DNA from 3 places in the Serratia sarumanii genome. Region 2 is predicted to be linked to each of the others. Evidence: predicted binding sites of a transcription regulator. Region 2 holds the regulator's gene; each other region holds the start of a gene.

Region 1 (2,265 bases), 2.4 Mb from region 2:
CAGCGGCATGACGATCATTTGCAGCAGCTGCACATAGCCGTTGCCGACGATGTTGAACCAGCTGATGGATTCTTTCAGTACCGGGTTGTCGGAGCCGTACACCAGCTGCAGGCCCAGACCGAACACCACGCCGACCACCAGGCCGACCAGCACTTTTTTCGCCAGGCTCCATTGCTTGTGGCGGGTTTGCGCCAGCAGCAACAGGAGCGCGACAAACACCAGCACGTTAATCACGAGCGGAAAATTCATCCCCAATGTCTCCAATCATCTTTCTTATAAAAACGACTACGCATCACGTATGTCGCGATGTAAATATCGTAACAGTTTGCCGGGTGGCCTACTTATATCCAAATGGAATTTGATATAGCTTTTTGTGTGTTTTTGTTCGTTTTATATACATGAAGGTGATTGGTTGAGCGGGTTTTTGTGATCAGGGTCTAATATTTCTGATTTGCTCGACATAGGATTGCACCGGCAGGGTGAAATCACCTTGCCAGCAGATGGCAAACGCCACCAGGCATAGACACAACACACGCTCCAGCTGGTTGCCCTTTTGCGAGTTGAGCAGCGGCAGGCGAAAACGCCAGCGGCACGGCCACAGCAGCGGAACGCCGGCGGGGGTGAGCATATCGGCCAGCAGATGGCTGAAGTAACCGATGATCATGGCGTGCAGCGCGTCGGCCGGGATCGGCCAGCTGCGCGGCACGTCCAACTGGAACAGCGCCATGCCGCCGGCGATCGCCAGCAGGCTGTGGGTGAAACCGCGGTGGCCGAATGCGCGGGCGATGGGAATGGCGAGCCAGCGCAGACGCTGGCCCAGCACCGACTTGGGGTGATCGATGTCCGGCAGCAGCGAGGTCAGCAGCGCGGCGGGTATGATGTGCCACCAGTCGCCGGTAGCCAGCTCTGGCGTCACTTCCGCCTTCTTGGCGAAGATCGCGCAAGCGACAGAGAATATAAGGTGTCCTTCCGCGGTCATGCTGTTGCGATTCCGGCTGGTAAACTGTTAATTTATCCAGTATATGGGAAAATTCCCAGTAGTGGAAGCAGTTACCCTGTAACCAATTGTTTATTTTCCCCTGTTTTACAACGGGTTGTTACGGCAATGCGTAACAAATCATCGATTTTGACCGGTGAGAATTAACGGCGGGCGATGGGCGGGTGCGGAACGGAAAGAAACGAGGGCGGTTGTTTGGCGTGCGGCGGGAGGAAGCGGCGGCCTTGAACAGCGCTGCGTGGCAGTGACAACGCTCCGCGGGCCGTCGCTTTCCCTGCCGCCCAGCATAATAATAACAACATGCCAATTCAATAATAATGAAACACTGTTTCGTTTGTTTTGCGGCGTGGATCCCCTTTATGCGCAGAGCGGCAAAGCCAGGGCGCCGGTGGCCGGCGCCGCAGGTCAGGCAAAGTGGGCGGGGGTGAGCTGTTCCAGGGTCTCCAGCTGGTGGTCCGCCAGCGCCCAGCGCGGATCGTGGCGGTATTCGGCGGCGGGGATGACGATGGAACGCATGCGCGCGGCCTTGGTGGCGATCATGCCGTTAAAGGAGTCTTCCAGCGTGATGCAGCGCAGCGGATCGCTGCCCAGGCGCTCGGCGGCGATCAGGTAGACCTCCGGATGCGGTTTGCTATACGGCAGGTATTCGGCGGAAACCAGCTGATCGAAGTAGCCCTCAAGATCGAACATCTTCAGCACCTGCCGTTGCATGTGCAGCGGCGAGGCGGAGGCGAGGCCGATGTTCAGCCCCTGCTCGCGGCACAGCTCCAGCGCCTGCCGGACGCCCGGCAGCAGCGGGCGCGTCTCGTGCACCAGCTCGATGGCCCGTTCGATAATCCGCGCCGACACCTCATCGAGCGATACGCCTTGCCACGGCATCGCCTGGTACCACATCTTCACCACCAGATCGATGCGCAGCCCCAGGGTGTCCGGCAGCTTGTGGCGATCGGACAGATCCAGACCCAGCGCGCCGAAGATATCCAGCTCGGCCTGCAGCCACAGCGGTTCCGAGTCGATCAACAAGCCGTCCATATCAAAAATTGCGGTTTCAATGCGTTGCGAATAAGCCATTAACGGTTAACTCCTGCCGGCGCGGGTGAATGTGCCGACACTCTATCATCGCCGGCGGCGAGACTAAAATCTTTGCCTGCGCGTTTGGCTTTTGCCAAAGCGAAGGATATTCCACACCTCGCGTAATTTTAACCACCAGCGTTGGTGTTGGCGCTCGGTGACCTGTTGCAACATGCGGGCATAGTCCAGCACCAGCC
Region 2 (2,265 bases):
AATACCGCGCAGGCGCATCACCCGCCACGCCAGCCACAGGCCGAGCAACAGCGTGGCGTATTCGGCGATGGCGGTGGCCGCCGCCGCCCCTCGCACGTTCCAGCCCAGGCCCATCACCAGCCAGATATCCAGTACGATATTCAGCAGGTTGCCGACGATCAGCAGGATCACCGGCGCCCGCACGTACTGCACGCCGAGCAGCCAGCCCAGCAGCACCAGATTGGCCAGCGCCGCCGGGGCGCTGAGCCAGCGGATCTCAAGAAAACGCCGCGCCTGTTCCAGCACTTCGCCATCGCCACCGACGATCCGCAGCGCCAGTTCGATCAGCGGATAACGCAGCAGGACGATCGCCGCTCCGGCCAGCAGCGCCAACAGCAGCGGTTGCATAAAGGCGCGCGCCAGCGCCTGCGGGTTCTGTGCCCCCAGCGCCTGCGCCGCCAGGCCGGTGGTGCTCATGCGCAGGAACAACAGCAGCATGAACAGGAAGCTGGTCGCCACCGCGCCGATCGCGACGCCCCCCAGATAGATCGGGCTGTCGAGGTGGCCGATCACCGCGGTGTCCACCAGCCCGAGCAGCGGCACGGTAATATTGGAGAAAATCATCGGCAGGGCCAGGCGCCACAGAGCTTTATCGGTGTCGCTGGTAAAGGCGGAAATCAAGCGCATGATGAGAAGTTCCCGTAGCGGTGGCGAATGGCAAGGTCAGAAACAAAAACGCCCCAGAACAGGGGCGATTGATACAAGGAGGCGGCACTGAGGGTGCGACGATTAAATCCAGTCGCCGTTGCGGATCACGCCGACCGCCAGCCCTTCGATAGTGAAATTCTGCTGACGCAGATCGACCACGATAGGTTGGAATTCGTTGTTCTCTGGCAGCAGTTCAACCACGTTGCCGTGCTTTTTCAGGCGCTTGACCGTCACTTCGTCTTCGATGCGCGCCACCACGACCTGGCCATTGCGCACGTCTTGCGTTTTGTGCACCGCCAGCAGATCGCCATCCAGAATGCCGATGTCGCGCATCGACATGCCGTTCACCCGCAGCAGGAAATCGGCGCTCGGTTTAAACAGGGAAGGATCCACCTGGTAGTGCCCTTCGATGTGCTGCTGCGCCAGCAGCGGCTCGCCGGCGGCGACGCGGCCGATCAGCGGCAGACCCTCTTCTTCTTCCATCAGCAGGCGGATACCGCGCGAAGCACCGGAGACGATTTCGATCACGCCTTTGCGTGCCAGCGCCTTCAGGTGTTCTTCGGCGGCGTTAGGCGAACGGAACCCCAGACGCATCGCGATCTCGGCACGCGTTGGCGGCATGCCCGTTTGCGAAATGTGCTCGCGAATCAGGTCGTAGACCTCTTGCTGTCTGGTAGTTAGTGCTTTCATTCCGCCCCCTGTTTGTTTATACAGTCTTGCTGTGAGTATATACAGGTAAGCGCGGATTGGGAACCGAAGATTAAATAAAAATCAGTCAGTAGGCGCTTTTCGTCAGCCGAAGTGCTGCCATAAGACCGTGCCCCAAACGAACAGCGCCAGCACGATCGCCAGCGACACCGCCGCCGATCCCATGTCCTTGGCTCGGCCGGACAGCTCGTGATGTTCGCTGCCGATGCGATCCACCACCGCCTCGATCGCGCTGTTCAGGATCTCGACGATCATCACCAGCGCTACCGATCCGATCAATAAAATGCGCGCTATCGCACCCACATCCAGCCAGACAGCCAGTATGATAGCCAGGAGGGTGACCACCAGTTCCTGGCGGAACGCCGCTTCGTGCTGCCAGGCGGCGGAAAGCCCTTTATAGGAATAGCCGGCGGCCTTGATGATGCGGGTCAGTCCGGTTGCTTGGTTTGCCATGTTTTCGTGCCTTTCTCAGAGGTCGGTCATAATAAAAAGAGTCTAGAACAGTCCGCGCTGACGGCTCTCGGTTTTCGAACACCACAGATCTGCTACCCGGTTTCTGGTATGCTTGCGGCGCATTGCTAACAAGAGGCTTCACGTTGTTATGTCAGGTTGGCGTAAAATTTATTATAAAATATTGAATTTACCACTTAAATTGTTGGTAAGAAGTAAGGTCATCCCTTCAGATCCGGTTACCGAGCTAGGGTTGGATCCCTCACGGCCGATTTTGTATGTTTTACCTTACAATTCCAAGGCGGATTTGCTGACGCTGCGCACCCAGTGCCTGGCGCAGGATCTGCCCGATCCGCTCAACTCGCTGGAGATCGACGGCACCGTGCTGCCGAGCTACGTGTTCATTCACGACGGCCCGCG
Region 3 (2,265 bases), 1.5 Mb from region 2:
TGCGCGCCAGCGGCGAGATGGAGCGTGCAGGATGGATCAGGCACTACCGACAGATTAAGAAACTGAGCATCCGAGAAACAGCAGACGCGACAGGCTACAGTACTTCCCAAGTTTGTCGCATTCAGGCCTTCTATAAAGAAGTTGAGACTGATTAAAAAGCAGCCTTAATGTACAATAATTTTCGATATCCAAACTGACCCCATGAACAATCAATGAGTTAGAGGTAAAAAATGATATCATACAAAAAAACCATACCTGCTCTTGTCATATTCGCTTTATCTAATGCTGTGGCATATGCGAATGATTTCGACAAATCAAACGAAGCGATGGCAATTTCAGCAATAGGTTTTTCTGGCTCAAATGCTCGTGTTGCACATGATGTTTGTGGGGCAACCAATGAGAAAATTGATAAATATAAAAAACAAATAAAAGACTCATTAACTAGAACATTAAAGTATGAACAGTCAGGATTCGAGACGCATTGGGATAATGGTTGGAAAAATGCTGATTTTTTGGTTAAGTCATTAAGTAATGATGAAGCCTATAAAAAAGAATATTGCCGAGAGGTTTTAGATGGAATTAATAATCCTGAAATTAATTAAGGATTATTCCTTATTCGGGGTTCTACGCCGGAACCCCAGATTTTTCCGTCCGCTAAAATTATCCCCGGTTGAGCAGCTTTATACCGTCAGCTCGCAGTGGACCATCAGGGGAAATGTGGCGGTACAGCGTTTGTCGGGTTATCCCAAGCTCCTGGCATAACGTACTGACTTTCGTCTCTGGCCGTCCCATTGATGCCATTGCCAGTCGCAATTTTATTGGCGTCATTTTGTAAGGCCGTCCGCCGTTCCTCCCGTGAGGCAAGGCCTGTCGCTGTTCTTTGCGGCGCTGTACGCAGCAGAGACCGACGGCCGCGCGCGACTGGCTCGACACCCGCTTAGTCCCGCCCTCTGGTCAAATGCAGGCTGACGTGTACAGCCTGCAGGCAGAGGATTTCGTCTGGCAACCGGTATCGCCCGCCGTCGGTGCCGTTCGCAATGACAATCCCTCACTCATCCTGCCCATCGATACGCCAACGGTCTGAGTGCCGCATTATCCACAGTTTTGGTGGGTATCATGTGTGTAAACACACGCGAAGAACGCCAAAAGCTGCAGGAAAAATCACTCAGAAAATTATTATATTACGCGGGAAAGCGCGATCCGCAGGGGGATTGGGGGTTGCACGCGTTCGCGTTTTGTTTATGCTTTACTGTATAAATATACAGTTTGGTTATGATTATGCTGAGCAATTCAAAGTTGTATGCTTTTTCACCAGGTGAACCCCTGACGTTACCGCTGTTTGCCGATCGCGTGGCCTGCGGCTTTCCTTCCCCGGCGCAGGACTATGTCGAGAGCAGGCTGGATATCGGCAAGCTGCTGGTGCGGCACCCCAACGCCACCTACTTCGTGCGCGCCAGCGGCGAGTCGATGATCGACGGCAATATCCAGGATGGCGATCTGCTGATCGTCGACAGCGCCCTGACGCCGGAGCACGGCAATATCGTGATCGCCGCGGTGGACGGCGAATTCACCGTCAAAAAGCTGCAGCGCCACCCCGACGTGCGGCTGTTGCCGATGAATCCCGCCTATGCGCCGATCGTGTTCGACGACGAGGCGCAGCTGGAGATCTTCGGCGTGGTGACCTTTATCGTCTACGCGGCGCGGTGACTTCGGCCCTTTTTTTCATTTTTTTCTGCCCGATCTTTTCGTTGGCGTGACCTCTCTACTGAGTTTCCAGTTCAATACACTCAGGGGAATCCTTCATGGCCATAAAAAACAAGAACGGCGCAGGGCGTACGTTCACATCAGCCAAACGCATTACCGGGAAGCGCGTCGCTATCGGGATAGGATGCGCACTATCGGGCATGCTCACCTCCGCGATGGCGGCACCCGGTGCGTCGGCATCACCCTCGGCGGTCGAACAGCCCGCTATCCTTTCCTTCGCCATTCCCGCCGGTGATCTGGCGCCCGCCTTGCAGACGGCGGCCGCTAAGGCCGGCGTGATAGTGATTTTCACGCCCGAACAGACGCGTGGAAAAAGCACCGCGGGCCTGCAGGGACATTATCGCCTCACCGACGCGTTCAATACGCTGTTGGCGGGCAGCGGATTGCGCGCTCAACAAACCGCACAGGGATATCGGTTGGTCGACGCCGGGCCGGTTCAGCCGTTGACGATACCGGAGCTGTCGGTGGTCGGCGGTTTGTCCGACAGCGTCGCCGCCGGCC

The links. The regulator LexA, encoded in region 2, represses DNA repair genes until DNA is damaged. The targets are predictions, from matches to a motif close to TNCTGTATGTACATACAGNA.
Region 1: a site for LexA is predicted at 1,002-1,021, ahead of SSARUM_RS10225 (metal-dependent hydrolase). Genes of this name have one in related genera too.
Region 3: a site for LexA is predicted at 1,248-1,267, ahead of umuD (translesion error-prone DNA polymerase V autoproteolytic subunit). Genes of this name have one in related genera too.

What each region holds. Positions count from the first base shown of each region.
Region 1 is NZ_CP124750.1:2,135,672-2,137,936, forward strand. Features, by position in the region: gene SSARUM_RS10220 (L-cystine transporter) at 1-249, opposite strand, end outside; gene SSARUM_RS10225 (metal-dependent hydrolase) at 431-979, opposite strand; gene hxpB (hexitol phosphatase HxpB) at 1,403-2,068, opposite strand; gene SSARUM_RS10235 (HdeD family acid-resistance protein) at 2,132-2,265, opposite strand, start outside.
Region 2 is NZ_CP124750.1:4,558,493-4,560,757, forward strand. Features, by position in the region: gene dinF (MATE family efflux transporter DinF) at 1-666, opposite strand, end outside; gene lexA (transcriptional repressor LexA) at 769-1,377, opposite strand; gene SSARUM_RS21615 (diacylglycerol kinase) at 1,480-1,848, opposite strand; gene plsB (glycerol-3-phosphate 1-O-acyltransferase PlsB) at 1,997-2,265, shown strand, end outside.
Region 3 is NZ_CP124750.1:3,098,380-3,100,644, reverse strand. Features, by position in the region: partial or broken gene SSARUM_RS14760 (S24/S26 family peptidase) at 1-17, shown strand, start outside; gene SSARUM_RS14755 (hypothetical protein) at 231-602, shown strand; partial or broken gene SSARUM_RS24650 (SOS response-associated peptidase family protein) at 905-1,084, shown strand; gene umuD (translesion error-prone DNA polymerase V autoproteolytic subunit) at 1,273-1,707, shown strand; gene SSARUM_RS14740 (TonB-dependent receptor) at 1,803-2,265, shown strand, end outside.